DNA from 2 places in the Variovorax sp. 22077 genome. Region 2 is predicted to be linked to the other one. Evidence: predicted binding sites of a transcription regulator. Region 2 holds the regulator's gene; the other holds the start of a gene.
The links. The regulator HrcA, encoded in region 2, represses chaperone genes, less so after heat shock. The targets are predictions, from matches to a motif close to TTAGCACTCNNNNNNNNNGAGTGCTAA.

Region 1: the regulator HrcA is predicted to act here: its motif matches at 7,169-7,195, upstream of ACTJLF_RS28500 (co-chaperone GroES).

What each region holds. Positions count from the first base shown of each region.
Region 1 covers NZ_JBQEQC010000025.1:70,978-85,749, forward strand. The annotation lists gene ACTJLF_RS28465 (TonB-dependent siderophore receptor) at 1-822, opposite strand, end outside; gene ACTJLF_RS28470 (phospholipase D family protein) at 1,001-2,602, shown strand; gene ACTJLF_RS28475 (LysR family transcriptional regulator) at 2,626-3,567, opposite strand; gene ACTJLF_RS28480 (aromatic ring-hydroxylating dioxygenase subunit alpha) at 3,708-4,976, shown strand; gene ACTJLF_RS28485 (aromatic-ring-hydroxylating dioxygenase subunit beta) at 4,980-5,450, shown strand; gene ACTJLF_RS28490 (non-heme iron oxygenase ferredoxin subunit) at 5,459-5,776, shown strand; gene ACTJLF_RS28495 (FAD-dependent oxidoreductase) at 5,795-7,021, shown strand; gene ACTJLF_RS28500 (co-chaperone GroES) at 7,287-7,577, shown strand; gene groL (chaperonin GroEL) at 7,609-9,261, shown strand; gene xylB (xylulokinase) at 9,421-10,887, opposite strand; gene ACTJLF_RS28515 (AraC family transcriptional regulator) at 11,056-12,000, opposite strand; gene ACTJLF_RS28520 (carbohydrate kinase family protein) at 12,015-12,989, opposite strand; gene ACTJLF_RS28525 (transaldolase family protein) at 13,007-13,678, opposite strand; gene ACTJLF_RS28530 (L-iditol 2-dehydrogenase) at 13,685-14,473, opposite strand; gene dalD (D-arabinitol 4-dehydrogenase) at 14,470-14,772, opposite strand, start outside.
Region 2 covers NZ_JBQEQC010000023.1:106,948-121,719, reverse strand. The annotation lists gene mutY (A/G-specific adenine glycosylase) at 1-730, shown strand, start outside; gene rapZ (RNase adapter RapZ) at 743-1,621, opposite strand; gene recN (DNA repair protein RecN) at 1,618-3,300, opposite strand; gene ACTJLF_RS27430 (NAD kinase) at 3,467-4,381, opposite strand; gene hrcA (heat-inducible transcriptional repressor HrcA) at 4,413-5,420, shown strand; tRNA gene ACTJLF_RS27420 (tRNA-Ile) at 5,452-5,528, shown strand; tRNA gene ACTJLF_RS27415 (tRNA-Arg) at 5,610-5,686, shown strand; gene greB (transcription elongation factor GreB) at 5,743-6,321, shown strand; gene ACTJLF_RS27405 (RelA/SpoT family protein) at 6,328-8,583, opposite strand; gene rpoZ (DNA-directed RNA polymerase subunit omega) at 8,677-8,880, opposite strand; gene gmk (guanylate kinase) at 8,924-9,544, opposite strand; gene ACTJLF_RS27390 (YicC/YloC family endoribonuclease) at 9,565-10,488, opposite strand; gene ACTJLF_RS27385 (serine/threonine protein kinase) at 10,580-11,587, shown strand; gene ACTJLF_RS27380 (PP2C family protein-serine/threonine phosphatase) at 11,592-12,497, shown strand; gene rph (ribonuclease PH) at 12,539-13,270, shown strand; gene ACTJLF_RS27370 (non-canonical purine NTP pyrophosphatase) at 13,290-13,889, shown strand; gene hemW (radical SAM family heme chaperone HemW) at 13,904-14,772, shown strand, end outside.

The sequences.
Region 1 (14,772 bases), on a different contig from region 2:
CTTCCAGGGGAAGAACTGCGAGGTGCTGCCGGTCTTGTCCTTCTGCCACAGGGCCTGCAGCGTCAGCGAGGTCGCGGCGCTCGGGCGCCATGTGAGCGACGGCATGACGAGCGAGCGGTCGTCCGGCACATAGTCGACTTGCGTATCCGACTTGCGGTGCAGCGCGATGAGCCGGTAGGACCAGTCGCCATCCGCCGTCAGCGCACCGGTCAGGTCGGCCTGCACCTGCTTGCGGCCGAAGGAGCCGAGCTGCACCCCCACTTCGCGGTAGGTCTCCTGCTGGGGCCGCTTGCTGACCATGTTGACCACGCCACCCGCATTGCCCGCTCCGAAGAGCATGCCCGCAGGCCCGCGCAGCACTTCCAGGCGCTCCAGGGTGTAGGGGTCGGGCCGTGCGGTCGAGGTGTACCAGCCGGAGGAATAGGTCTGCAGCCCGTCGAGGTAGATGGTCGCGTCGCTGCCGCGGACCAGGAAGCTGTCGGAGCGCGAATCGATACCGTAGGCGTCCGAGCGCACGCCGGCGGCGTAGGTGAGCGCATCCTGCAGGTTGGTCGCGCCCTGGTCGACCATCTGGTCCCGGGTCACCACGGTGACGGACTGCGGCGTTTCCGCGAGCGGCGTGTCGGTCTTGGTGGCGGTGACGGCGTTCTTCGCGCGGTAGCCGATCACCGGCGTGGTCGCCGTCTCGGCCCCGGCATCGACCCGCACTTCGGGCAGCGAGGCCTCGTTAGTCGCCTGGGCCAGCGCCTGGTGTTGTGTATAGACAGCCAGGCATCCCGCCAGCACCGATGCGACCTTGCGCCGCGCCACCAACCTCTTCATTCCCGCTCTACTCCTCTATAAATTAATAAGAACGATTCGCATTTTAGGCGTGACATATTTCCGCTTCCCCGAATCACCGCCCTGAGCGAAGGGCGTTGCGTTGCGAAATTGCGTCTTCTGCGCGAAGGCGAAGCGGCTACCATGCCGCCCGCACGCTTCCCGTGCGTTGGCAGCCTTCATGCTCAAGCTCATCGCCCTTCTGTTTCCCGCATTTCGCGGTCCGGCTCTGCGGCTGATGGCGCTCGTGGCGGCCGCCGCGCTCACCGGCTGCGCCGGCCTGCCGCCGCGCACGCCCGAGGTGCCCACGCTGGCCATTCCGGCCTCGCCTTCCACCGAACTGGGCCGCGCGGCCCTCAGCCTCAACAACCCGCCCGACGGCCTGAACAGCATGCGGCCGCTGATCGAGGCCTCCTTCGCACTCGACGCGCGGCTGGAGCTGATGCGGCGCGCCAGGTCGTCGCTCGACATCCAGACCTACCAGCTCGGCAACGACAAGACCGGCCGCCTGCTGCTGCGCGAGATGCGCAACGCCGCGCGCCGCGGCGTACGCGTGCGGCTGCTGCTCGACGACTTCTACACGGCCGGCATGGACCGCCTGCTGCTCGGCCTGGCCGCCGAGCCCAACGCCGAGGTGCGGCTCTTCAACCCCTTCGTGAACGCCCGCGACCACTCCTCCGGGCGCTGGCTGGAGTTCTTCTCCGACTTCCGCCGGCTCAACCACCGCATGCACAACAAGCTGTTCGTGGCCGACGGCGCAATGGCCATCGCGGGCGGACGCAACCTTGCCGACGAGTACTTCCTGCGCAGCGACAGCGCGAATTTCATCGATTTCGAGCTGCTCCTTGCGGGCCCCGTGGTGCCCGAATCGGCCGCCATCTTCGACACCTACTGGAACAGCGACGTGGTCTACCCCCTGCAGCGGGTGGCCGGCACCAGCCGCACGCCGCAGGCGCTGAAGGAAGATTTCGAGGAAGCCACCTCCCCCGCCCACGCCCCGGCGCCAGACCCGCTGCCCGTCTCAGACGTGCTCGGCGACCCGCCGCTGGGCGTACAGCTCGCCGACATCGACGAAGCGAAGTGGATGCGCGCAGAAGCGCACGCCTCCGCCGACAGCCCCAACAAGGCGCTGGGCGTGATGGCCCAACCCGTCGAGCCGCTGGCGCAGCGCTTCCACGAGACGCTGGCGACGGCCCGTTCGAGCGTGGTGGTGATCTCGCCCTACTTCATTCCGGGCGACGAGGGCATGGAGCGCATCCGCATGGGCCGCGAGCTTGGCGTGAGCATCACCGTCATCACCAACTCGCTGGCCGACAGCGACGAGCCGCTGGTCAACATCAACTACAACCGCTACCGCGTCGACATGCTCAAGCTGGGCGTGAACCTGTACGAGGTGAGCACGCAGCAGCTCAAGCGCAGCGACCAGTTCCGCACGCTGCTCAAGAAGGCGCGCGGGCGGCTGCACGCCAAGCTGGCGCTGGTCGACAGGCAGTGGGTGCTGCTCGGCTCCATGAATCTCGACCCGCGCTCCGCCCGGCTGAACACCGAGTTCGGCGTGCGCGTGCGCAGCTTCGACCTGACGCAGGCGCTGCTCTATGCCTACCAGCTCGACGACATCGAGGGCGTCTACCGCGTCACGCTCAAGCCCGACGGCCAGAACGTGCAGTGGGTCGGCACCGGCGACGTCAACAACGAGGTGCTCGACAGCGAACCCGACTCGAGCATGCTAACGCGGCTGCAGCTGCTGCTGTTCTCCTGGTTCGTGCCGACCGACCAGCTCTAGACCCGCTGCGGATCGGCTGCGGATCAGCCGTCCTTGCGGCCCTGCCCCTGCGCCGCGGCGCATTCGCCGTGCAGGCCGATGATCAGCGAGCGCAGCCAGGCGATCGCCGGGTCCTTGTGGAAGCGGCCGTGCCAGAACAGGTTGATCTCGATCTCCGGCAGCTTCGCCGGGTGTCGCACGTAGGAGAGCCCGAAGGGCCCCGCCAGGGCCTGCGCGAGCTTCTCCGGCACCGTCGCGACGAGGTCGGAGTCGTGCAGGATATGGCCCACGGCCACGTAGTGCGGCACGGTGAGCACCACCTTGCGCGTGATCTTCTTGCGGTCGAGAAACTCGTCGGCGTTGCCGTGGCCCGTGCCCGCCGACACCACCACGACGTGGTCGGCGGCGGAGAAGTCCTCGAGCGACACCTTCTTGCGGCCGTCCAGCGGATGGCCCCGCCGGAACATGCACACGTAGTGCTGCCTGAAGAGCCTGCGCTGGAAGTAGCCCGCCTTCAGCTGCGGCAGCAGGCCGATCGCGAGGTTGACGTGGCCCGCCTCCATCTCGTCCTGCAGGTTGACCGCGGTGTTGCGCACGGTGCTCAGCGAGACATTGGGCGCGACCCTCGCGATCTCCTTCATCAGCCTGGGCAGGAAGTAGATCTCGCCGATGTCCGTCATGCCGACGGTGAAGGCGCGCTTCGAGGTGGCCGGATCGAACGAGGCCTTCCGGTTCATCGCGGCATGGATGACCTGCAGCGCGCGCGCCGTCGGCTCGGCGAGCTGCTGCGCATACGGCGTGGGCTCCATGCCGCCGGGCGTGCGCAGGAAGAGCGGATCGTCGGTGAGCTTGCGCAGCCGCGCGAGCGCATTGCTCACGCCCGGCTGCGAGAGGCCGAGGCTGGCCGCCACCTTCGAGACCCTGCGATCGACGAGCAGTTGCTGGAAGACGACCAGGAGGTTGAGATCGATGTCCTTCAGCTCCATCGGCGGCGTCTCACATTCTTGAAATCAATATGAACTATTGACAACATTCTATTGAGCGATGACAGCCGAGTGGGGATCATCGATGCACCCACGAGAGACAAACGCCGCCCTCCCCCGGGGACGGCCAAGGAGACACAGGAATGGACGACACCGCATCGGCGGTCTTCCCGCAGAAGATCCACTGGGAAAGCCAGGGCACCAGCCGCATCCCCTTCATGGCCTACACCGAGGCCGACCTGCACCGCCAGGAGCTGGAGCGCTTCTTCTACCGAAACCACTGGAGCTACGTCGGCCTGGAGGCCGAGATTCCGGCGGTCGGCGACTTCAAGCGCACGGTGGTGGGCGAGCGCTCGGTGATCATGGTGCGCGATGCCGAAGACTCCATCAGCGTGGTGGAGAACGTCTGCGCCCATCGCGGCATGCAGTTCTGCCGCGAGCGGCACGGCAACCGCAAGGACGGCGGCTTCACCTGCCCCTATCACCAGTGGAACTACACGCTAGCGGGCGACCTGCAGGGCGTGCCCTTCCGCCGCGGCGTGAAGCAGGACGGCAAGGTCAACGGCGGCATGCCGGCAGACTTCAAGCCCGCCGAGCACGGACTCAACAAGCTCAAGGTGGCGCGGCGCGGCGGCGTGGTCTTCGCCTCCTTCGACCCCGAGGTCGAATCGCTCGAGGACTTCATGGGGCCCGAGATCCTGGGCTACTTCGACCGGCTCTTCAACGGCCGCAAGCTCACCATCCTCGGCTACAACCGCCAGCGCATTCCGGGCAACTGGAAGCTCATGCAGGAAAACATCAAGGACCCGTACCACCCCGGCCTGCTGCACACCTGGTTCGTGACCTTCGGCCTCTGGCGCGCGGACAACAAGTCGGAACTGAAGATGGACCGGCACCACCGCCACGCGGCCATGATCTCCACGCGCGGCGCGAGCGGCAAGGCCGAGCAGGTGACGCAGGTTTCGAGCTTCAAGGAAAGCATGAAGCTCAACGACGACCGCTTCCTCGACATCGTGCCCGAGCCATGGTGGGGCGGCCCGACGGCGGTGATGATGACGCTCTTTCCGAGCGTGATCCTGCAGCAGCAGGTCAACAGCGTCTCGACGCGGCACATCCAGCCCAGCGGGCCCGGAGCCTTCGACTTCGTGTGGACGCACTTCGGCTTCGAGGACGACACCGAGGAGATGACGCGGCGCCGCCTGCGCCAGGCCAATCTCTTCGGCCCCGCGGGCTTCGTGTCGGCCGACGACGGCGAGGTGATCGAGCTCTCGCAGAAGGGCTTCGAGCAGAAGCCCTTCCACCGCACGCTGGCCGAGCTCGGCGGCCGCGAGGTCGGCGACACGGACCACATGGTCACCGAGACGCTGATCCGGGGCATGTACGAGTACTGGCGCAAGGTGATGGAGGCTTGAGCGATGGACTTCCAGGAATACTTCGAGCTCTCCCAGCTCTATGCCCGCTACGCCCAGGCCGTGAGTTCCAGCCAGTGGGAGCTGTGGCCCGAGTTCTTCACCGAAGACTGCAGCTACCGGCTGCAGCCGCGCGAGAACCACGACCGCGGCTTCCCGCTCGCGACGCTCTCCTTCGAGAGCAAGGGCATGCTGAAGGACCGTGTCTACGGCATCCGCGAGACCCTCTTCCACGACCCGTACTACCAGCGCCACGTGGTGGGCGCGCCGGTGGTGCTGAAGGCCGAGCCGGGGCGCATCGAGTCGGAGGCCAACTACGCGGTCTTCCGCACCAAGCTTTCGGAGCTCTCGAGCGTCTTCAGCGTGGGCCGCTACATCGACGTGGTGGTGCGCACCGAAGAGGGCCTGAAGTTCGCCTCGCGCCAGGTCATCTACGACAGCGAGATGATCCCGAACTCCGTCATCTACCCGATCTGAGGACTGCCATGAGTGACCTGCAATGGACCGATGCCGCCGCACTCGGCGACGTGCCCGCGGACGACGTGATCGGCGTCCTCGTGGCCGGCCGCGACGTCGCGCTCTACAGCGTCGAGGGCGAGGTCTACGCCACCGACAACCTCTGCACGCATGGCCACGCCCGCCTGTGCGAAGGCTTTCTCGAGGGCCACGAGATCGAGTGCCCGCTGCACCAGGGCAAGTTCGACGTGCGCAACGGCGCGCCCACCTGCGCGCCGGTGACGGAGGCGATCCGCTCCTATCCCGTGAAGATCGAGGGCGGGCGGGTCTTTCTCTCGCTGGACTGACCCCTGCTGGAGCAAGCGATGAGCGCGGATGAGAAGACGATCGCGATCGTCGGCGCCGGCCAGGCCGGCGGATGGGCGGCGCAGACGCTGCGCAGCGAAGGCTTCGGCGGCAGGATCGTGCTGATCGGCGACGAGGCGCATCGCCCCTACGAGCGCCCGCCGCTGTCGAAAGCCGTGCTCGCCGGAGAAGCCCTGCCGGAAACGACCCGGCTCCAGAAGCCCGAAGCCTTCGACACACTGGAGCTGGACTGGCGCCCGCTCGCGAGCGCGACGCGCATCGACCGGGCGGCGAAGCAGCTGCACCTGCGCGGCGGCGACGTCGTCGGATACGACAAGCTGATCCTGTGCACCGGCGGCCGCGCGCGGCGGCTGGGCATCCCCGGGGCAGAGCTGCCGGGCGTCTTTACGCTGCGCAACCTGGACGACGCCGCGGCCCTGGGCGCCGCACTCATGCCGGGCAGGCGGCTGCTGATCGTCGGCGGAGGATGGATCGGGCTCGAAGTGGCCGCGACCGCCCGCAGAAAGGGGCTCGACGTCACCGTGGTGGAAGCGATGCAGCGGCTTTGCGAGCGCACAGTGCCGCCGGAAATTTCTGCCTACCTGCTGCGGCTTCACGCCTCGAACGGTGTTCGCGTCGAGCTGGGCATGGGCATCGAGCGCCTGGCGCAGACGCAAGGCGGCGCCGGGCTGATCGCCACGCTCGTCGACGGGCGCACGCTGGCCTGCGACGCGGTGCTGGCCGGCATCGGCCTCGTCCCCAACGACGAACTCGCGCGCGAGGCGGGCTTGCAGTGCGAGGGCGGTGTGGTGGTCGACTCGCAATGCCTCACCTCCGACCCCGACATCCTCGCCGCCGGGGATGTCGCCGTCTGGCACTGCGAACGCGCCGGGCGCCGGATGCGGCTGGAATCGTGGCAGAACGCGCAGGAGCAAGGCATCGCGGCCGCGCGCTCCGCGCTGGGCATCGCGGTGAATCACCAGCCGCTGCCGTGGTTCTGGTCGGACCAGTACGGCATCAACCTCCAGATATTCGGCATGCCCGCACCGGAGCATCTGGCCGTGGTGCGCGGCGATATGCAAGGCGACAGCTTCGTCGTGTTCTTCCTGGACGCCGGCAAGGTCGTCGCGGCGCTGGGCCCGAACGCGGCGCGCGATCTGCGATTCGCCCGGCGGCTGATCGAGCGCGGGACGACAGTGGATGCGGGCCAGCTGGCCAATCTGCAGGTGCCGCTGTCCAAGATTTGAACAGCACGGACGGGAGCGATTTCTCCATTCCTCCATTTTTACCCTGGTAAAAATGGAGGGGTCGTAGCGTCCCTGATTCTCACGGACGACGGCAAGCCGGCTCCCACCACTTTCCCTTCCTTGAAACGTCATCGATTGCCCTTATGATTAGCACTCGCTGCTGATGAGTGCTAACAACGGCCTCGCTTCCAGTCGATGGGCTGCCGGTCTCCGGTCCGGCACCCGACCACAAACCCGTTTCTTATCCATACATCCAGGAGATGCAATGAAACTTCGTCCTTTGGCCGATCGCGTGATCGTCAAGCGTGTTGACAGCGAAACCAAGACCGCATCGGGCATCGTGATCCCCGACGCAGCCGCCGAGAAGCCCGATCAGGGTGAAGTCCTGGCCGTGGGCCCGGGCAAGCGCAACGACAAGGGCGAACTGGCCGCTCTGACCGTGAAGGTCGGCGACCGCGTCCTGTTCGGCAAGTACAGCGGCCAGACCGTCAAGGTCGGCGGCGACGAGCTGCTCGTCATGAAGGAAGACGACCTGTTCGCGGTCGTCGAGAAGTAATTCAACAGATCCCCATTCGGAGTAATAGAACATGGCAGCAAAAGACGTAGTCTTCGGCGGCGAAGCCCGCGCACGCATGGTCGAGGGTGTGAACATCCTCGCCAACGCAGTCAAGGTGACCCTGGGCCCCAAGGGCCGCAACGTGGTGCTCGAGCGCTCGTTCGGCGCCCCCACCGTCACGAAGGACGGCGTGTCGGTCGCCAAGGAAATCGAACTGAAGGACAAGCTCCAGAACATGGGCGCCCAGCTCGTGAAGGAAGTGGCCTCCAAGACCAGCGACAACGCCGGTGACGGCACCACCACCGCGACCGTGCTGGCTCAAGCCATCGTTCGCGAAGGCTTCAAGTACGTGGCCGCCGGCATCAACCCGATGGACCTGAAGCGCGGCATCGACAAGGCAGTGGCTGCCCTGGTCGAAGAGCTGAAGAAGGCTTCCAAGCCCACCACCACGTCGAAGGAAATCGCCCAGGTCGGCTCGATCTCGGCCAACAGCGACGAAACCATCGGCAAGATCATCGCCGACGCGATGGACAAGGTCGGCAAGGAAGGCGTGATCACCGTGGAAGACGGCAAGTCGCTGGACAGCGAACTGGACGTCGTTGAAGGCATGCAGTTCGACCGCGGCTACCTGTCGCCCTACTTCATCAACAACCCCGAGAAGCAATCGGCGATCCTGGACAACCCGTTCGTCCTGCTGTTCGACAAGAAGATCAGCAACATCCGCGACCTGCTGCCCACGCTGGAGCAAGTTGCCAAGGCCGGCCGTCCGCTGCTGATCATCGCTGAAGAAGTCGAAGGCGAAGCCCTGGCTACGCTGGTGGTGAACACCATCCGCGGCATCCTGAAGGTCGTGGCCGTCAAGGCTCCTGGCTTCGGTGACCGCCGCAAGGCCATGCTGGAAGACATCGCCATCCTGACGGGCGGCAAGGTCATCGCCGAAGAAGTGGGCCTGACCCTCGAGAAGGTGACCCTGGCCGACCTGGGCCAGGCCAAGCGCATCGAAGTGGGCAAGGAAAACACGATCATCATCGACGGCTCGGGCGCTGCTCCGGACATCGAAGCCCGCGTGAAGCAGATCCGCGTGCAGATCGAGGAAGCCACCAGCGACTACGACCGTGAGAAGCTGCAAGAGCGCGTGGCCAAGCTGGCCGGCGGTGTTGCCGTGATCAAGGTCGGCGCTGCCACCGAAGTCGAAATGAAGGAAAAGAAGGCTCGCGTCGAAGACGCCCTGCACGCCACCCGCGCTGCAGTGGAAGAAGGCGTGGTTGCCGGCGGCGGCGTGGCTCTGCTGCGTGCCAAGCAAGCCGTGGGCGACAAGGTCAAGGGCGACAATGCCGACCAGGACGCCGGCATCAAGCTGGTGCTGAAGGCCATCGAAGCTCCCCTGCGCGAAATCGTGAACAACGCCGGCGGCGAAGCCTCGGTGGTGGTGAACGCGGTTCTGGCCGGCAAGGGCAACTACGGCTTCAATGCCGCCAACGACACGTACGGCGACATGCTCGAGTTGGGCATCCTGGACCCGACGAAGGTCACCCGCACCGCACTGCAGAACGCCGCTTCGGTGTCCTCGCTGCTGCTGACGACCGAAGCCATGGTGGCTGACGCTCCGAAGGACGACGCTCCTGCGGCCGGCGGCATGCCCGACATGGGCGGCATGGGTGGCATGGGCGGCATGGGCATGTAATTGCTCGCCCCCAGGCTGCGCGGCACTTCGTGTCCGCTACGCCTACCCCCTACCGGGGGCGACACCTGCGGACCGGCCAAGCCGGATCCGCGGTGTCCCGCGAAATGAAAAAAGCCCGTCTGCGACGGGCTTTTTTCATGGTCGTGGCAATCGTGCCGGTTACTGGAACTGGTCTCGCAGGGACTTGTACAGGGCCTGGAAGCGCGCGTGCCTTGTCCTGCGGAGATCGGCACCTTCGGCCGACGGCATCAACTTCTGTTTCACCGGCGGCAGCGTGCACACCTCGGCCACGTCGCCGCCATCCGCCAGCCAGGCCAGCCGCGCCGCGCCCAGCGCGCCGCCCGTCTCGCTGCCTGCATAGAGCGTGAGCGTCACGCCGAAGATGTCGGCCAGCAACTGCCCCCACCACACGCTGCGGGCGCCGCCGCCGACCAGCGCCATCTCGCGCATCGGCATGTCTTCCGGCAGCCGCAGGGTGTCGAAGCCGTCGCGCAGGCCGAAGCTCACGCCCTCGACCACGGCATAGGCGATCTCCGCCGGCCCGTGCGCATGCGTGAGCCCGAAGAGCACGCCCTGCGCGTTGGGGTTGTTGTGCGGTGAACGCTCGCCCGAGAGGTACGGCAGGAACAGCGGGCAGCGTTCGCGCTGCGCCGGCGGAACGCTTGCGGCGGCTTCGAGCAGCGCCGCCTCGTCGGCGAACCTGAAGGTCTTCGCGGCCCAGCTCACCGCGCTGGCGGCCGAGAGCATCACCGACATCTGGTGCCAGCGCTTCGGCAGCGCATGGCAGAAGGCATGCATCGCCTGCGCGGGGTTCGGCAGGAAGCGGTCGGTCGACACGAACACCACGCCCGAGGTGCCGAGCGAGACGAAGCCCTGCCCCGGCTCGACCAGCCCCATGCCGACCGCGCTCGCCGCGTTGTCGCCGGCACCACCGGCGATCTTCACGCCGTCGCGCAGGCCCCATCTCGCAGCCAGATCGGGCTTGAGCTGTGCCGATACCTCGCTGCCCTCCACCAGCCTCGGCATGTGCGCACGCGTCAGTCCGGTGGCAGCGAGCAGCTCGTCGGACCAGTCGCGCGCGCCCACGTCGAGCCACAGCGTGCCCGCGGCGTCCGACATCTCGCTGACGGCCTCGCCGCTGAGCATGAAGCGCAGCCAGTCCTTCGGCAGCAGCACGCGCGCGACGCGGCCGAAGACCTCGGGCTCGTGCTCGCGCACCCACAGCAGCTTGGGCGCGGTGAAGCCGGGCATCGCGAGGTTGCCCGCGATCTCGCCGAGCCTGGGCACGGCACGCGCGAGCGCCTCGCACTGGGCGCCGCTGCGGCCGTCGTTCCACAGGATCGCGGGGCGCAGCACTTCGCCTGCTTCGTCGATCAGCGTGGCGCCGTGCATCTGGCCCGACAGGCCGATGGCGCGGACCGCCGCGAGTTCTTCGGGATGCGACTTGCCCAGCGCACGCATCACTTCTTCGAGCGCCTGCCACCACTGCTGCGGCGCCTGCTCCGACCACAGCGGCTGCGGCCGTTCGACGGTGAGCGGTGCACGGGCCACGCCCACGATGCGGTGGTCGTCGGCGAGCAAGAGCGCCTTGAGCTCGGACGTGCCGAGGTCGAGTCCCAGATACAAGATGAACCCCTTGTTTGTTCAGATTGCCGTGCTTTCGCGCGGCGGACTTACGAAGAACCCGCTTTCCCTTCAAGGAACACCGAGGAACCGGCTTTGCCGGGCCTGCGGTGTTGCCCCGAGAGAGGGTCGGCGAAGTGACACGAAGTGCGCGCAGCCTGGGGGAGAAACTCATACCCCGAAGCGCGTGTCGGCCTGCTTGCGGAACTCGCTCGGCGTCATGCCCTTGATCTCGAGAAAGCGGCGGTTGAAGTTCGCCACGTTGTTGAAGCCCACCTGGTAGCAGATGTCGGTCACGTAGTGGTCGGTCTGCATCAGCAGGTGGCAGGCGCTGTTGATGCGCACGCGGTTGACGAAATCGGTGAAGCTGTTGCCGGTGGAGCGCCTGAAGAAGCGGCTGAAGCGGCTCTCGCTCATGCCCAGCTCGGCCGCCACGTCCGACATCGAGATCGGCTCGGCCATGTTGTTGGTGATGCGGTTGACGATGCCGTTGATCTGGTCGACCTGCGCATCGCCGTCGGCGCCCTGCGCTCCCTGCATCTGCACGCTCGACAGCAGCCGGTAGTCGGTGCATTGCGCCAGGTCGGCCATGAAGTCGAGGAACAGGCCCAGGCGGCGCACGCCGCGCGCGGCCTTGATGCGGTCCCAGTGCGACTGCGCCTGCTGCGACATGCCGAAGAACTCGATGCCGTGGCGCGCCCGCTCCAGCAGCTGCATCACCTCGCGCAGCTCGGGAATCTGCTGCGCCGCATGCTCGATGGGCTCGTGGCGGAACTGGATCACGCGGTCGCGCCCGGCCGCACCGCCCTCGGGCACGTCGAGCGATATCCAGTTGTGCGGCAGCCGCGGCCCGCACAGCACCAGGTGCCCCGGCTGGAAGGGCCCGATCCAGTCGCCGATGAAGGCCTTGCCCGATGTCTCGGTGATCAGGTGAAGCTCGTAGTCCTCATGGAAGTGCCATCGCACCAGCGGGCTCGGGAAGCCGTGCGCGAGGCAGCGCACCAGGCCGGTTTCTTCGGGGGCTTCGTAGCCCAGCGAGGGCGACCGCGCGAAGTCGCGCTCCAGTTCGGGCTGGCGCTGGCGGGGAATCGAGCGCTTGCGGGTGGACGTCGTCATGATGGCAGCACGGCTCAGGGCCGGGAAGCAGCAGCAACAGCGGTATTTTGTGCCTTCGCCAGCGCGGCGTGAACCGCCTCCAGCGTCGGTGGATCGGCACCCTCGCGGGTGCAGTTGAGGGCGGCGGCGGTGGCGGCGAAACCCATCACGGCCTTCCAGTCTTCGTCGGCCAGCCCGTCGATCTGACCGGGCTGCTCGATGCCGTGCGAGAGCAGCGCCACCGACAGACCAGCCGTGAAGGTGTCGCCCGCGCCGATGGTGTCGACCACGGTGACGCGCGGCGCCGCCACGCTCAGCGGCGCATGGCCCGTGCGCCAGAGCGTCGCGCCGTCGCCGCCGCGCGTGACGATCACGGCGCGCGCGCCGGCCTTCAGGCACTCGGCGGCCAGCGCATCGACGGGCTGCCCGGGCGCGAGCAGCGCGGCGTCCTCGTCGCTGAGCTTGACCAGGTCGGCCATGCCGAACCAGCCGTGCACGCGCTCGCGGTAGGCGGCCATGTCGGAGATCAGGCTGGGCCGCACGTTCGGGTCGAACACGATCACGCGCTGCCCGCGGTTGGCCGCGATCAGGTCGGCGATGCGCGCGGCGGCCGGGTCCTGCAGCAGCGAGATCGAGCCGAAGTGCAGGAAGCGGCATTCAGCCGGCAGCTGCGGCAGCGGCTCGGGCGCCCAGGTGGCGTCGGCGCTGCCTTGCGTATAGAAGGCGTAGCGGTTGGTCTGCGGGGTGCGCTCGACGAAGGCCAGCGTCGAAGGCGCGTTGCTGCGCAGGATGAAGCTGGTGTCCACGCCGTTGCGCTGCAGGAAGCCCATCAGCCGCTCGCCGAACAGGTCGGTGGACAGCTGCGTGAGAAAGCCCGTCGGCTGACCGAGCCGCGCACAGGCCACGGCCGTGTTGAGCGGCGAGCCGCCCTCGTGCCCCAGGAACGCCAGGTTGCCAGCCTCGCTGGCGGTGAAATCGATGAGGGCTTCGCCCGTGAGTGCTATGCGCATGATGGCTGGATTCTGGATCAGGGCAGGTCGCGCGCGTCGGCCAGGAAGCCGCTTTCAGCGGCCAGCGTGGCGGGATGATCGAGCAGCTCGGAAAACAGGCGCGGCGGGATGGTGATCGCGCCCACGCCGATCTTCAGCAGCGAAAGGTAGGCCTCGCGCGAGCGGATGCTGGCCACCAGCAGCCGCGTGCCCGACGCGGGCCGCTGCGCCACCAGCGCCTGCATCTGCGCGATCAGCCCCAGCCCGTCGGCGCCGGAGTCTTCCAGCCGGCCCAGGTACGGTGCGGCATAGGCGGCACCCAGCTGTGCTGCGAAGTGCGCCTGCTCGGGCGCGTATACCGCCGTCCAGGTGACCGGCACGCCCTGCGCGATGAGCCGCGCGCCGGCCGCCAGGCCTTGGCGCGTGGCCGGGATCTTCACCACCAGCTGGCCGGGCGCGAAGTGCGAGAGCAGCGCCTGCGCGTCCTCCAGCATGCCGTCGGCGTCCTGCGAATACACCTGCGCCTGCACCTGCCTGGCACCCAGCTCGATGCAGCGGCGCAGCAGGCCGGGCACGCCGGCGCGGCCGATGCCGGCACGCCTGAGCAGCGTCGGGTTGGTCGTCACGCCGTGCACCACGGGGTGCGGCAGGCAGGCCTGCAGCTCGGCCATGTCGGCGCTGTCGAGGTACAGGTGGAAGTCTTGGTTCATCGGGTCTCAGCTCATGACGTTGCCGCCGTCGACGTTGAGGGTCTGCGCCGTGATGTAGCGCGCCTCGTCGCTGGCGAGGAACACCGCCGCCCCCGCGATGTCGTCCGGCACGCCCATGCGTCCGAGCGGCACCGCCAGGCCGACCTGCCGCTTCTTCTCTCCGGGCGGCAGTCCTTCGGCCCTGGCGAACAGGCTGTCGACATGGTCCCACATCGGCGTGTCGACCACACCGGGGGCGATGCCGTTGACGCGGATGCCGTGCGGCGCCATGGCCAGCGCGGCGCTCTGGGTGTAGCTGATGACGGCCGCCTTGGTTGCGCAGTAGTGCGACACCAGCGCCTCGCCGCGCCGCCCGGCCTGCGAGGCCATGTTGATGACCGACGCGCCCTGCGTGCCGGCCTCCACCATGTGGCGCAGCACCGCCTGCATCACGAAGAACATGCCCTTCACGTTGACGGCGAAGAGACGGTCGAACGAGGCCTCGTCGCTGTCGAGCAGGGGGGCGAGGTCGAACACCGCCGCGTTGTTGAACAGCGTGTGGATCGGCCCGAAGGCGACCTGCGCCTCGGCCAGCATGTGGGCGATGGCCTGCGTGTCGGTCACGTCGGCCGCGATGTAGGCGAGGCCGTCGGGGTGGCGCTGCTGCAGTGCGCGCACGGCCTCGGGAGCGGCGGGCGCACGGTCGATCACCGTGCAGCGCGCGCCCTCGCCGATGCAGGCCGCGGCCACGGCCAGCCCGATGCCGCCGCCAGCGCCGGTCAGCAGCACGTGCCTGCCCTGCAGCCGGCCGCTCATGGCCTGTGCCCCGAAGCGGCCTGCACGAAGCGCGCGACGCGTTCGTTCGCGCGACGCACGGCGTCGATCAGGCGCTGGTCGCCCGCGATGTCGCCCCACAGCCCCACGTCGGAACACAGTGCGACCACAGGATCTGCAGCGTCGCAGATCGCGTGCGCCACGGCCTCGTCCATGCCCTGGTCCTGGTAGGCGTAGGGCAGCGCGCCCTTGTGCCAGCGCTGCAGGAAGGCCAGGAACAGCGCGGGCAGCATCGCCACGCTCTCGATGGGCTGGCCGGCCGCGAGGCGCTCGCGCACCGT
Region 2 (14,772 bases):
GTTTCCGCGCACCGCTGCGGAGCTGGTCACGCTGCCGGGCATCGGACGCTCGACATCGGCGGCTATTGCGGCCTTCTGCTTCGGCGAGCGTGTCGCGATCCTCGACGGGAACGTCAAGCGCGTGCTGACGCGCGTGCTCGGTTTCGCGGGCGACATGTCCTCCGCGGCGCAGGAGCGCGCGCTGTGGGATCTGGCAACGCAACTGCTCCCGCCCGCCGACGACAAGGAAGCCATCGCGTCCTACACGCAGGGCGTGATGGACATGGGCGCCACCGTGTGCCTGCCGCGCAAGCCGAGCTGCATGATCTGCCCGGTGCAGCAGAGCTGTGTCGCCCTGCGCGAAGGCGCGCCCGAGCGCTATCCGGTCAAGACGCGCAAGCTCAAGCGCAGCGCGCAGTCGCTGTGGGTGCTGCTGGCGCGCGACGAGCAAGGCCGCGTGTGGCTGGAGAAGCGGCCGGCGAAGGGCATCTGGGCCGGTCTCTACTGCCTGCCGGTGTTCGAAAGCCGCGAGCAGCTTCTCGAAGCCTTGCCCCCAGCTGCGCGGCGCGGCGCCCGTGACCTGCAGGCCTTCGTGCACGTGCTGACCCACAAGGACCTGCACCTGCATCCGGTGCAGATCGACGGCGGCCAGCCGCAAGGCGATGCCGCGCGCTGGTTCGATGCGGAGGAATGGAGCAGGCTGGGCCTGCCGGCCCCGATGCGCAAGATGCTGGAAGACGGCGAGGCCTGAGCCGCCGGCCGGTCAGATCGCGTCGAGCTCGCGGTGCCGCTTCAGCGCGCCCCAGCGCGCACCGAACGAGCGCGCCAGCTGCTCGACCAGGAATACCGAGCGGTGCTGCCCGCCCGTGCATCCGATGGCCACCGTCACGTAGCTGCGATGGTCGCGCGCCAGAGCGTCGAGCCAGTGCGTCAGGAACTGCTCGATGTCGTCGTACATGCGCGCCACGTCGTCGTGCTCGCGCAGCCATTCGATCACCGGCTCGTCGCGGCCCGTCAGCGGGCGCAGCGCCGGCACGTAGTGCGGATTGGGCAGCATGCGCACGTCGAAGACATAGTCGGCATCCAGCGGCACGCCGCGCTTGAAGGCGAAGGATTCGAACACCAGCGTGAGCGGCGTCTGCGGCGCGGAGATCAGCGACTTGATGTAGCTCTGCAGCTGCGCCGGGCGGATCAGGCTGGTGTCGATCACGTCGGCGCCGTCGCGCAAGTCGGCCAGCAGCTCGCGTTCGAGCTCGATCGCCTGGGTCAGCACGCGGTGCTGCTCGGGCACGTCGGTGCGGCCTTCCTGGCGTGAAAGCGGATGGCGGCGGCGGGTTTCCGAATAGCGGCGCAGCAGGGCATCTGTGGTCGCGTCGAGGAACAGCGAGCGCAGCGAGATGCCGCCGTCGCGGCGCAGTGCCTCCAGCTGCTGCGGAACGATGGGCAGCGAGACGCCGCTGCGCACGTCCATGGCAATGGCCACGCGCGTGGCCTGCTGCTCGTGCTGCAGCGCGATGAACGAGGTCAGCAGCTCGGGCGGCAGGTTGTCGACGCAGTAGTAGCCCGCGTCTTCCAGCGCATGCAGGGCCACCGACTTGCCGGAGCCCGACATGCCCGTGATGAGCACGAGGTCGAGATTCATTGCGCCGTCGCCGAGCTCTTGTGGCCGAGCATCTCGCGCGCGTGGGCGAGCGAGGTCTGCGAAACCTTTTCGCCGCCCAGCATGCGGGCGATCTCCCGGGCGCGGCTGTCGTCGTCGAGGCGCGACACGCCGCTTTCGGTGCGCGGGCCGTCGCTGCCGGTCGCTGCCGTCTGGCGCTTGGCCACCACCAGGTGGTGGTCGGCGCACGCTGCAACCTGCGGCAGGTGGGTCACGGCAAGCACCTGACGATCGCGGCCGAGCTGCTTCATCAGGCGGCCGACCGTCTCGGCGACCGCGCCGCCCACGCCGGAATCGACCTCGTCGAAGATCAGCGTCTGCGCCGCGCCGAGCTGGCTGGTGGTGACCGCGATGGCTAGCGCGATGCGCGAGAGTTCGCCGCCCGAAGCCACCTTGCCGATGGCCCGCGGCGTGCTGCCGGTATGGCCTGCCACGAGGAAGGCCACGTCTTCGAGGCCGGCGCGGCTCGGCTGCGCGAGCGGCTGCAGTTCGACCTCGAAGCGCCCGCCCTGCATGCCCAGGCCCTGCATGGCGTCTGTGACGGCCTGCGAGAGGCGGGGCGCCGCCTGCTTGCGGACCTTGCCCAACGCCTTGGCTTCCTTCATGTAGGCCTGCTGGGCGGCCTGCTCGGCACGCTCCAGGCCTTCGAGATCGCTCTGTGCGTCGAGCGCCTGCAGCTCGGCCTGCCAGCCGGCCAGCAGCGCCGGCAGCTCGGCCGGCGGTCGCTTGTAGCGGCGCGCGAGCGACATCCACAGGCCCATGCGCTCGTCGAGTTCGGCGAGGCTCTGCGGGTCGGTGTCGGCATCGCGAAGGTAGCCGTGCAGCGTGTGCGCCGCGTCGGAGGCTTGCGCGACGCAGGAGGCGAGCACCTCGCCCAGCGAGCGGAACTCGGGCTCGATGTGCTCGCAGTTCTGCAGCAGCGTGGCCGCGCGCTGGAGCGCGGAGAGGGCGCCGTTGTCGTCGTCTTCCAGCGCCTGGCTGGCGCCCTGGGCCGCGTCGATCAGAGCCTGCGCATTGGAGATGCGCGAGTGGTTGGTCGAAAGTTCTTCCCACTCGTCGACGCCCGGCGCCAGCTTGGCCACTTCGGAAATCTGCCACTGCAGCCGTTCGCGTTCGCGCTGCAGCGAGTCTTGCGCGGAGCGGGCGTGCTCGAGCGCGGAAAGCGCCTGCCGCCACGCCTGCCATGCGGCATCGAGCGCGTCGGTGCGCACGCCCGCGTAGGCGTCGAGCAGGCCGCGCACCGCCTCGGGCCGCGTCAGGCTCTGCCAGGCGTGCTGGCCGTGGATGTCGAGCAGGCGGTCGCCGAGTTCGCGCAGCTGGGTCGCGGTGGCGGGGCTGCCGTTGATCCAGCCGCGGCTGCGGCCCTGCAGGTCGACGGTGCGGCGCAGCAGCAGCGCGTCGCCGGCCTCGAAGCCGCCTTCGTCGAGCCAGCTGTCCAGGGCCGGGTCGGCATCGAACTCGGCGCTGACGTCCAGGCGCTCGGCGCCTTCGCGCACCGCGCCGGCGTCGGCCCGGTTGCCCAGCGCCAGCTGCAGCGCGTCGATCAGGATGGATTTGCCCGCGCCCGTTTCACCGGTCAGCACCGTGAAACCGCCGGACAGGTCGAGTTCGAGTGATCGCACGATCACGAAGTCGCGCAGTGCGATGCGTCGCAATGCCATCTCAGTTGTTCCTCAAGTTTCCGGACACGGGGCGTTGTTGTGCGAAGTCGTGGCAGGCAGGCCGCGAAACACCGCGGAACCGGCTTCGCCGGGCCGCCGGTGTTGCCCCCTGCAAGGGGATTGGCGAAGCGACACGAAGTGCGCGCAGCCTGGGGGTGTGCTTCATTCAGGAGCCCCCTTCGTTCCAGTGAAGTTTCTTGCGCAGCGTGTCGAAATAGCTCCAGCCGCGCGGATGCAGGAAGCGCACGCGGAAGTCGGAGCGCCGTACCACCACGCGGTCGCCGATGGCGAGCGAGGCGAGCGACTGCATGTCGAAATTGGCGCTGGCGTCGCGTCCGCCGACCAGCTCGATGACGATCTCGTCCGCATCAGGCAGCAGCACGGGCCGGTTCGACAGCGTGTGCGGCGCGATCGGCACCAGGACCCAGCCCGGCACCGCGGGGTGCAGCAGCGGCCCGCCGGCGGAGAGCGCATAGGCGGTCGAGCCCGTGGGCGTGGCGATGATCAGTCCGTCGGCGCGCTGGTTGGCCACGAAGTGCCGGCCCACCGAGACGCGAAGCTCGACCATGCCCGAGGTGGCGCCGCGGTTGACGACCACGTCGTTCATGGCGAAGGCGTCGAACACCGAGGCGCCGTCGCGCATGACCCTGGCCTGCATCAGGCTGCGATGGTCTTCCTCGTATTCGCCGGCCAGCATGGGGATCAGCGTGGACTGGTAGTTGTCGAGCGGAATGTCGGTGATGAAGCCGAGCCGGCCGCGGTTGATGCCGATCAGCGGAATGCCGTAGCTCGCGAGCTGCCGGCCGATGCCCAGCATCGTGCCGTCGCCGCCGACCACCAGGCCGAGGTCGCAGCGCTGTCCTATTTCCTCGACGCTGAGAGCCTGGTAGCGTGGGTTGGCGGGTGCGTCGGCAACGGCGTCGTCTTCGCATGTCGGGCGCTCGACGTAGACTGCGCATCCTTGCGATTCGAGGAAGGCGCCGATGCCTTCCATGACGCCGTCGCGCGCATCCGCCTGCGACCTGGCGCCGGAAGCCTGGTATTTGCCGATCAGGGCGACGTGACGAAAGCGAGAGGTCATATCTCACAAATTACAACACTAAAATCTTGCAATGCTGGACGACCGTGCCAAGTTGCTGCTCAAGACGCTCGTTGAGCGCTACATAGCCGACGGGCAGCCCGTCGGGTCCCGGACTCTGTCGCGCTCCTCGGGGCTCGACCTGTCGCCCGCGACCATCCGCAACGTCATGTCCGACCTCGAGGCGCTGGGGTTGATCGCCAGCCCGCACACTTCGGCCGGCCGCATTCCCACGCATCGCGGCTATCGCCTTTTCGTCGACACCATGCTGACGGCCAAGCGCGAGCAGATGACCGCGCCCAGCCTCCCGCCCGACCAGCCCCAGAAGGTGATCGCCAACGCGGCGCACCTGCTGTCGAACATGTCGCAGTTCGTGGGCGTGGTGATGGCGCCGCGGCGCGCGTCGGTGTTCAAGCAGATCGAGTTCCTGCGGCTGTCGGAGCGCAGGCTGCTGGTGATCATCGTCTCGCCCGACGGCGACGTGCAGAACCGGGTGATCTTCCCCGAGGCCGACTATTCGCAGTCGCAGCTGGTCGAGGCCTCGAACTACATCAACGCGAACTACGCCGGGCTGACCATCGAGCAGGTGCGCGACCGGCTGCAGTCCGAGATCGAGAAGCTGCGCGGCGAGATCGCCACGCTGATGCAGGCCGCGGTGCAGGTCAGCTCGGAAGTGCTGACCGAGGCGCAGGAGGACGACGTCGTCATCTCCGGCGAGCGCAACCTGCTGTCGGTGAGCGATTTCTCCAGCGACATGGGTCAGCTGCGCCGCGCTTTCGAGCTCTTCGAGCAGAAGGCGCAGCTGATGCGGCTGCTCGACGTGTCGAGCAAGGCGGATGGCGTGCGCATCTTCATCGGCGGCGAAAGCCAGGTGGTGCCATTCGAGGAACTCTCGATCGTCAGCGCGAACTACGAGGTCGACGGGGAAGTCGTGGGCACCCTCGGCGTGATCGGGCCGACGCGCATGCCCTACGAACGCATGATCCAGATCGTCGACATCACCTCGCGCCTCGTGACCAACGCGCTGAGCCATCGCAAGTAGGCTCGTCGGCGCGCATAGAATCGTGCCGCGTGGGCCGTTAGCTCAGTTGGTTAGAGCAGCGGACTCATAATCCGTTGGTCGCTGGTTCAAGCCCAGCACGGCCTACCACCCTCCCTTGGCGATTCGATCCTTCGATGTGTTGCCGTGCTTTCGGGGGCAGCCAAAAATCAGGCTATAATCGAGAGCTTAGCGGCTGTAGCTCAGCTGGATAGAGTACTTGGCTACGAACCAAGGGGTCGTGGGTTCGATTCCTGCCAGCCGCACCACTATAAAGAAAGCCCGCAACGCAAGTTGCGGGCTTTTTTCTTTTCGGAGGATCAGCGTGAACAAGGCATTCACCAAGGAAACGGATTCCGACGGAGACGACGATGGCGCAGATGGCGCCTCGCCACCGATTCCCGCGGGCGGCAAGAACTACATCACCCCCCAAGGCTACGCACGCCTGCGCGACGAGCTGTTGCACCTGATGGACGAGGAGCGCCCGAAGATCGTCGAGACCGTCCACTGGGCCGCCAAGAACGGCGACCGATCGGAAAACGGCGACTACCTCTACGGCAAGAAGCGCCTGCGCGAGATCGATCGACGCATCCGCTTCCTCACCAAGCGCCTCGAGATCGCCGAGGTCACCGATCCATCGGTGCATCACGGCCGCGACCAGGTCTTCTTCGGTGCCACGGTCCTCTATGCCGACGAGGCCGGCGAGGAGCGCAGCGTCACCATCCTCGGCATCGACGAGGCGGAGAGCGCGAAGTCGCAGGTCAGCTGGATCTCTCCGATCGCGCGGGCGCTGCTGAAGGCGCGCGAGGGCGACGTCGTGAAGCTCGTCACCCCGGGCGGGGCGCATGAGGTCGAGATTCTGTCGGTGAGTTACCCGGCGCCAGGCTCGGCCGGCACTCCGTAGCCCGGCTCAGGGCGCCGGAACCGTCCTCGAGGCGGTCAGCACCGATGCCGTGCGACGCGCCGCGCGCAGCACAGCATCCAGATGCGCACGGTCGCGCACCGCGATCACGAAGCGCAGGTCGGTCGAGTCCTGCGGGGTCTCGTCGGCCATCTCCACGTGCGTGATGTCGGCTTCGGCATCGGCCAGTGTGGCCGCGACGCGCGCCAGCACGCCCTTGTCGTTGCGCACGGTGATGACCACGCCAGTCTCGAAGGCACGCGTCGGCTCGTCGGCCCACTCGACGGCAAAGAAGCGCTCGCTGTCCTTGTGGCGCAGCCGCTGGCCGACGCCGCATTCCTCCGTGTGGACCACCAGGCCTTCGCCGTGGCCGAGATAGCCGACGATCGGGTCGCCGGGAATCGGGCGGCAGCACAGCGCGAAGCGCACCGACGAGTTCTCGCTGCCATCCAGCGTCACGGCGCCTTGCGACACCGTCTCGTGCGAAATGAAGCGCTCGCGGCTCAGAAGCAGCGCGTCGGGCCGCTCGCCGAGTTCGGTGAGCATCGCCACCAGCCGCTTCGCGACGATGCTCGCGATGCGCTTGCCCAGACCGATGTCGGTCAGCAGCTCCGAGCGGGTGCGGTTGCCGGTGAAGCGCAGCAGCTTTTCCCACAGCGCCTGGTGCTCTTCGTCGTTCTCCGGCAGCTTGCTCAGGCCTTCGGCACGCAGCGCCTGCGCGAGCAGCTTCTCGCCCAGGCCCTCGGACTCGGCGTGCGCAAGGGTCTTGAGGTAATGGCGGATCTTGGAGCGCGCACGGCCGGTGCGCACGAAGCCGAGCCAGGCCGGATTGGGCGTCGACACCGGCGCGGTGATCACCTCGACCACGTCGCCGTTCTTGAGCTCGGTGCGCAGCGGCACCTGGTCGCCGTTGATGCGCGCGGCCGAGGTGTGGTCGCCGATGTTGCTGTGGATGGCGTAGGCGAAATCGACCACCGTGGCGCCGCGCGGCAGAGCCATGATCTGGCTCTTGGGCGTGAACACGTAGACCGCGTCGGGAAACAGGTCGACCTTGACGTGGTCCCAGAATTCGGCGGCGTCGCGGGTTTCGTCCTGGATGTCGAGCAGCGACTGCAGCCATTTGGTGCCCAGGCGGTCGTTGCTGGCGGCGTTCGGCTCGGCGGCCTTGTAGAGCCAGTGCGCGGCCACGCCTGATTCGGCCACCACGTGCATGGCCTCGGTCCGCAGCTGGAACTCGACGCTCACGCCAGCCGGCCCCACGAGCGTGGTGTGCAGCGACTGGTAGCCGTTGAGCTTGGCGATCGCGATGTGGTCCTTGAACTTGCCCGGCAGGGGCTTGTACATCTGGTGCAGGATGCCGAGCCCGGTGTAGCAGGCGATCACGTTCGGCACGATCAGGCGGAAACCGTAGATGTCGGTCACCTGGGCGAAGCTCAGGTGCTTTTCTTCCATCTTGCGGTAGATGGAATAGAGCGTCTTCTCGCGCCCGGCGATGCGCAGCGTCATGCCGGCGGCGGAAAAGGCGGCTTCTACCTCCTTCTGCACCTTCTGGATCAGGTCGCGCCGGCGGCCGCGCGCCTTGGCGACGGCTTTCGAGAGCGTGGCATAGCGCCACGGTTTCAGATGACGGAACGACAGCTCCTGGAGCTCGCGGTAGGTCTGGTTCAGCCCCAGCCGGTGGGCGATGGGCGCGTAGATGTCCAGCGTCTCGCGCGAGATCCGGCCCCATTTCTCGCGGGGCGCGTCGGCCAGCGTGCGCATGTTGTGCGTGCGGTCCGCCAGCTTGACGAGGATGACGCGCACGTCGCGCGCCATGGCCAGCAGCATCTTGCGGAACGACTCGGCCTGATTCTCCTCGCGGGTATTGAACTGCAGCTTGTCGAGCTTGGTGAGCCCGTCGACCAGTTCAGCCACCGGGGCGCCGAAGCGCTCGATGAGTTCTGGCTTGGTGACGCCGCAATCCTCGATGGCGTCGTGAAGCAGGGCGGCCATCAGCGCCTGCGCATCGAGCTTCCATTCGGCGCACTGCGCCGCCACGGCAATGGGGTGGGTGATGTACGGCTCGCCGCTGTTGCGCAGCTGCCCGAGGTGCGCCTCGTCGGCGAAGCGGTAGGCGCGGCGGACCAGCTCGGTGTCTTCGGGACTCAGGTAGTCCAGCCGCGCGGTCAGCGCGGCAAAGCTCGCGGCGGCCGCATTCAGCGCCGCCGGGCTCGGCTTCGGCGCGCCTTTGGGGGCATGGGACTGAGATTTGGCGACCGCGCTCATGCCTATCACTTTAGCGTGACCGATGTGTGGACGCCTCCGGCCATAAAAAAAGCACCGCTTTGCGGTGCCTTTTCGTTGCAGGGCTGCGTCAGATCAGCCCGGCACCTTCTTGAGCATTTCGAGGCCGATCTTGCCTTCGGCGATCTCGCGCAGCGCGGTCACGGCGGGCTTGTTCTTGCTCTCGATCTTGGGGGCGTGGCCCTGGCTCAGCATGCGCGCACGGTAGGTGGCGGCCAGGACGAGCTGGAAGCGGTTCGGAATGTGGACGAGACAATCTTCGACGGTGATGCGGGCCATGATGAGGATCTTTCGGTCGGTCTGGAGCGGGTGGGCTCGGAAATCAGGGGATGTTCAGTGCGGCGAAGGTATCGGCACGCGCTCGGCGTTGCGCGGAGTACCGAAGCCGCTGAGCGTGGACGATCGCCTTGAGATCGAAAAGTGCCCGCTCAAATAACTCGTTGATTATAACGAAGTCGAATTGTCCGGCCTGGGACATCTCTTCCGCGGCGTTCTTCAGGCGCAGCTCGATGACCGCGGCGCTGTCTTCCCCGCGCCGTTCGAGGCGGGAGCGCAGCTCTTCCCAACTGGGCGGCAGGATGAAGATCATGACCGCGTTGGCGAAGGTCTTGCGGATCTGCAGCGCGCCCTGGAAGTCGATCTCGAGGATGACGTCGGCCCCCTGGGCGATACGTTCTTCCACGGCCTTTTTCGAGGTGCCGTAGCGGTGGCCGTGTACATGGGCCCATTCCACGAAGCCGTCTGCGGCGATCATGGCGTCGAACTCGCTCGGCGAGGCGAAGAAGTACTCGCGGCCGTGCTTTTCCTGCCCGCGCGGCGAGCGGGTCGTGTGCGACACCGAGGGCTGCACCGCCGAATCGAGTTCCATCAGCGCCTTGACCAGGCTCGACTTGCCCGCGCCGCTGGGCGCCGCCACCACGAAGATATTGCCGGGGTAATCCATTCTTTCGCTCGTCTTCGTCGTCATTCGATGTTCTGGACCTGTTCGCGCATCTGCTCGATCAGCACCTTCATGTCCACGCCGATGCGCGTGAGTTCCAGCGCCGCCGACTTCGAGCCCAGCGTGTTGGCCTCGCGGTGCAGTTCCTGGATCAGGAAGTCGAGGCGCTTGCCGATCTCGCCGCCCTTCTTGAGCAGGCGCTCGATCTCGTCGAGGTGCGAAGCCAGCCGGGTGAGTTCCTCGGCCACGTCGATGCGGATCGCGAAGGCGGTGGCTTCGGTCAGCGCGCGGTCCTGTGCGGCTTCGGGCGGCGTGCCGCCGGCTCCCGCGCCCAGGCCCATGGCCTCCTGCCAGCGTTCCAGGAAGCGGGTGCGCTGCTGCTCGACCAGTTGCGGCACCAGCGGGCCGGCCTGTTGTGCCAGTGCGCGCAGTTGCTCCAGGTGGCCTTCGAGCATCTTGGCCAGCCGGGCGCCTTCGCGCTGGCGGGCGGATACCAGGCCTTCGAGCGCCTTGCCCGCAACCTCGAGCAGGTCGGGGCCCCAGTCGCCGCGGACGGCGCTTTCGCCGCCGGCCAGGCGCAGCACGTCGGCCACGCTGAGTTCGCGCGCGCCCGGCAGCCAGGCCCGGATGCTGTCCTGCACGCCGTTGAGGCGCTGCAGCAGCTTGACGGAGGGCTCGACCACGCCGGAGGACGAGGTGCTTTCGATGGCCGCGCGCACCTCGACCTTGCCGCGCTTGAGCTTGGCGGTGAGCAGTTCGCGCAGGGCGGTTTCGTGCTGGCGGAGTTCTTCCGGCAGCTTGAAGGTCAGATCGAGGAAGCGACTGTTGACCGAGCGGATTTCAACCCCGAGCCGGCCCGCGGCGGAAGGCCGTGCATCGGCTTCGGAGTGGCTGCCTGCGGGCCCGTTCTGGCCGCTGGCGTAGCCGGTCATGCTGTAAACTGGCATTGCGCCTCACTGTGGTTTTGCTTGCATGCTCCGAGGCGTCGGCACGGCGTTCGCTTGCCGCACCATCGCCTTCGGGCGAAACTCCCGGATTATGTCAAAGGTCAAGCCTACGCCCCTGCCGCCCGATACGGTCATTGGTGGTTACCGTGTTGTACGCCGGCTTTCCGCGGGCGGATTCGGCGTGGTCTACCTTGCGATCGATTCCAGCGGGCAGCAGGTGGCCATCAAGGAATACCTGCCGTCGTCGCTCGCCACGCGGGGCCCGGGTGAGCTCGCTCCGCAGGTGCCGCCGGAGAAGCTGTCGCTTTACCGGCTCGGCCTGAAGAGCTTCTTCGAGGAAGGGCGTTCGCTGGCGCAGATCTCGCACGCATCGGTGGTCAGCGTGCTCAACTTCTTCCGCGAGAACGAGACCGTCTACATGGTGATGAACTACCTGGAGGGCGCGACCCTGCAGGACTTCGTGGTCACCGCGCGCGACCTGAAGAAGCAGAAGGTGTTCCGCGAGTCGACCATCCGCTCGCTCTTCGACGAGATCCTGCGCGGCCTGCGCATCGTCCACCAGTACAAGATGCTGCACCTGGACATCAAGCCGGCCAACATCTTCGTCACCGACGACGACCGCGCCGTGCTGATCGACTTCGGCGCCGCGCGCGAAGTGCTCAGCAAGGAAGGCATCTTCATCCGCCCGATGTACACCCCCGGCTTCGCGGCGCCCGAGATGTACCGGCGCGATTCGTCCATGGGCCCGTGGACCGACATCTACGCCATCGGCGCCTGCATCTATGCCTGCATGCAGGGCTATCCACCCAACGACGCGCCCCGGCGCATCGAGAAGGACCGCCTCAGCCTGTCGCTCTCGCGGCTGCGCGGCGTCTACTCCGACAACCTGATCGAAGTGGTCGAGTGGTGCATGTCGCTCGATCCGCTGTCGCGTCCGCAGTCGGTCTTCGCGCTGCAGAAGGAACTCAGCCGCGAAGGCGAGCGCCGCTATACCAAGCTCACGGTGGGCGAGAAAGTGCGCCTGTCGATCGACAACATCCGCTCCTTCGACAAGAAGGGTCTGCCCAAGGCTGCCGCGCCCACCACGCGCCCTGCATGACATCATGAAATTCTCCGTCTTCCAGGTCAGCCGCAAGGGCGGGCGTCTCAAGAACGAAGACCGCATGGGCTATTGCTACACGCGGGAATCGGGGTTGTTCGTGCTCGCCGACGGCATGGGCGGCCATCCGGAAGGCGAAGTGGCGGCGCAGCTCGCACTGCAGACCATCGCCGCGCTCTACCAGCGCGAGGCACGCCCGATGGTCAAGGACGTGAAGTCCTTCCTCGCCGAATCGGCCATGGCTGCGCACCAGCAGATCATGCGCTACGCGAGCCACAAGGCCATGCTCGACACGCCGCGCACCACCGTCGTCGCGGCCGTGCTGCAGAACAACACCGCCACCTGGATGCACTGCGGCGACTCGCGCCTGTACGTCGTGCGCGACGGCCGCCTCCTGGTGCGCACGCGCGACCACTCGCATGCCGAGCGCCCGAAGCCGAACGGCTCCGACATGCCCGTCAACCGCAACCTGCTGCTCACCTGCCTGGGCTCGCCGACGACGCCGCTCTTCGATGTCTCGGCACCGCTGCAGCTGCAGCGCGGCGATCGCATCATGCTGTGCTCCGACGGTGTGTGGGGCGTGCTGGACGACGAACTCATCGTGCACACGCTGTCCTCCGGCAAGCCCGTTTCCGACGCCGCTCCCGACCTCGCCGAGATGGCGCTGCGCAAGGGCGGCTCCCACAGCGACAACGTCACGCTCATTGCGCTCGAATGGGAGATGCCCGACAGCGCGGACGACCGCAGCGGCGTTTCCACCGAGACCATCGAGGACGGTGTCTTCGCCTCCACCATCCAGGCCGGCATGCCCTCCGACAACGAGATCGACGACCTCGACGAAGACGCCATCGAGCGCTCCATCGCCGAGATCAACGAGGCCATCCGCAGATCGGCGGCGCGCAAGACCTGAGCGCAGCCTTCTTTCCTTTTTCCTTTTCCGGTTCTCGAACAATGACTGCTTTCACACGAAGCGGCGGCCGTGCCGCCGACCAGCTGCGCCCGGTGCGCATCACCCGCGGTTTCACCATCCATGCCGAAGGCTCCGTACTCATCGAGTTCGGCCAGACCCGCGTGTTGTGTACCGCCTCCGTCGAGGAAAAAGTGCCGCCGCACAAGAAGGGCAGCGGCGAGGGCTGGGTCACCGCCGAATACGGCATGCTGCCGCGCGCCACCCACACCCGCAGCAGCCGCGAGGCCGCCAAGGGCAAGCAGACCGGCCGCACGCAGGAAATCCAGCGCCTCATCGGCCGCTCGATGCGCGCCGTGTTCGACCTCGCCGCGCTCGGCGAACGCACCATCCACCTGGACTGCGACGTGCTGCAGGCCGACGGCGGCACGCGCACCGCGGCCATCACCGGCGCCTTCGTCGCCGCGCAGGACGCCGTCAGCAAGCTGCTGGCATCCGGCGCCATCGCCGCCTCGCCCATCAAGGGCCACGTGGCGGCGATCTCGGTCGGCATCGTCGGCGGCACGCCGCTGCTCGACCTCGAATACACCGAAGACTCCGCCTGCGACACCGACATGAACGTCGTCATGACGGGCGCCGGCCATTTCGTCGAAGTGCAGGGCACGGCCGAAGGCGTGGCCTTCACCCGGGAAGAAATGAACATCCTGCTCGGCCTGGCCGAGAAGGGCATCGGCGAGCTCGTGGACCTGCAGAAGCAGGCGCTGCTCTCCAACTGACGCATCCACTGGCGAATTCATGAAACTGGTCCTGGCTTCCAACAACGCAGGCAAGCTCGCCGAGCTCCAGCAGCTGTTCGCCGAGCTCGCCGTCACCCTGGTGCCGCAGTCGGCGCTGGGGGTGAGCGAGGCCGAGGAGCCTTTCCGCACCTTCGTCGAGAACGCGCTGGCCAAGGCGCGCCACGCGAGCGCAGCCACCGGACTGCCCGCCATCGCCGACGACGCCGGCCTGTGCGTTGACGCCTTTGGCGGCCTGCCGGGCGTTGACACCGCCTTCTACGCCACGCAGTTCGGCTACACCAAGGGCGATGCCAACAACGTGAAGGCTCTGCTCGAGCAACTCGACGGCGTCGTCAACCGCCGCGCCGCGCTCGTCAGCACGCTGGTCGCGCTGCGCAGCCACGACGACCCCGAGCCGCTCATCGCGGTGGGCCGCGTGGTCGGCGAGATCGCGCCTGCACCCGTCGGCGATAACGGCTTCGGCTTCGACCCCGTCATGTACCTGCCGTCCTTCGGCAAGACCTTCGCGCAGCTGCCGCCCGAGGTGAAGAACGCCAACAGCCACCGCGGCCGTGCGGCGCAGGCCATGCTGGCGCTGATGCGCGAGCGCTGGTTCTGAGCGGTACGCGATCGATGGCCACCACCTTCCCGATCCTGCCGGCGCAGGCTGCCGGCGCGCCGCACGCCAACGACGTGCTGCACTGGATGCGTCCCGGTCCGCTGCAGCTCAGCGCGCTGCCCCCGCTGTCGCTGTACATCCACCTGCCCTGGTGCCTGCGCAAGTGCCCGTACTGCGACTTCAACTCGCATGAATGGCGCGCCGCCAGCGAGGCCGACATCGACGGTATTCCCGAAGCGGCCTACATCGACGCGCTGGTGGCAGACCTCGACGCCGCGCTGCCGCTCATCTGGGGCCGCAGCGTCCACACCATCTTCATCGGCGGCGGCACGCCCAGCCTGTTTTCACCGCAGGCCATCGACCGCCTGCTGAGCGACGTGCGCGCACGCCTGAAGCTCACGCCCGACTGCGAGATCACGCTTGAAGCCAACCCCGGCACCTTCGAGCGCAACCGCTTCCGCGCATACCGCTCGGCCGGCGTCACGCGCCTGTCGGTGGGCGTGCAGAGCTTCAACGACGAGCATCTGAAGGCGCTGGGCCGCGTCCACGACCGCGCGCAGGCCATCGCCGCCCTCGAGGAGGCCGCGAGCAACTTCGACACCTTCAACCTCGACCTGATGTACGCGCTGCCGGGCCAGACCCTGGAAGACCTCGAGGCCGACCTCTCGCAGGCCCTCGCGCTCGCGCCGCCGCACCTCTCGGTTTACCACCTGACCATCGAGCCCAACACCTGGTTCGCCAAGTTCCCGCCCACGCTGCCCGAGGACGACATCGCCTACGCCATGCTCGACCGCATCACCGAGCGCACCGGCGCCCGCGGCATGTCGCGCTACGAGGTGTCCGCCTATGCGCGCGAAGGGCACCAGTGCGCGCACAACCTCAA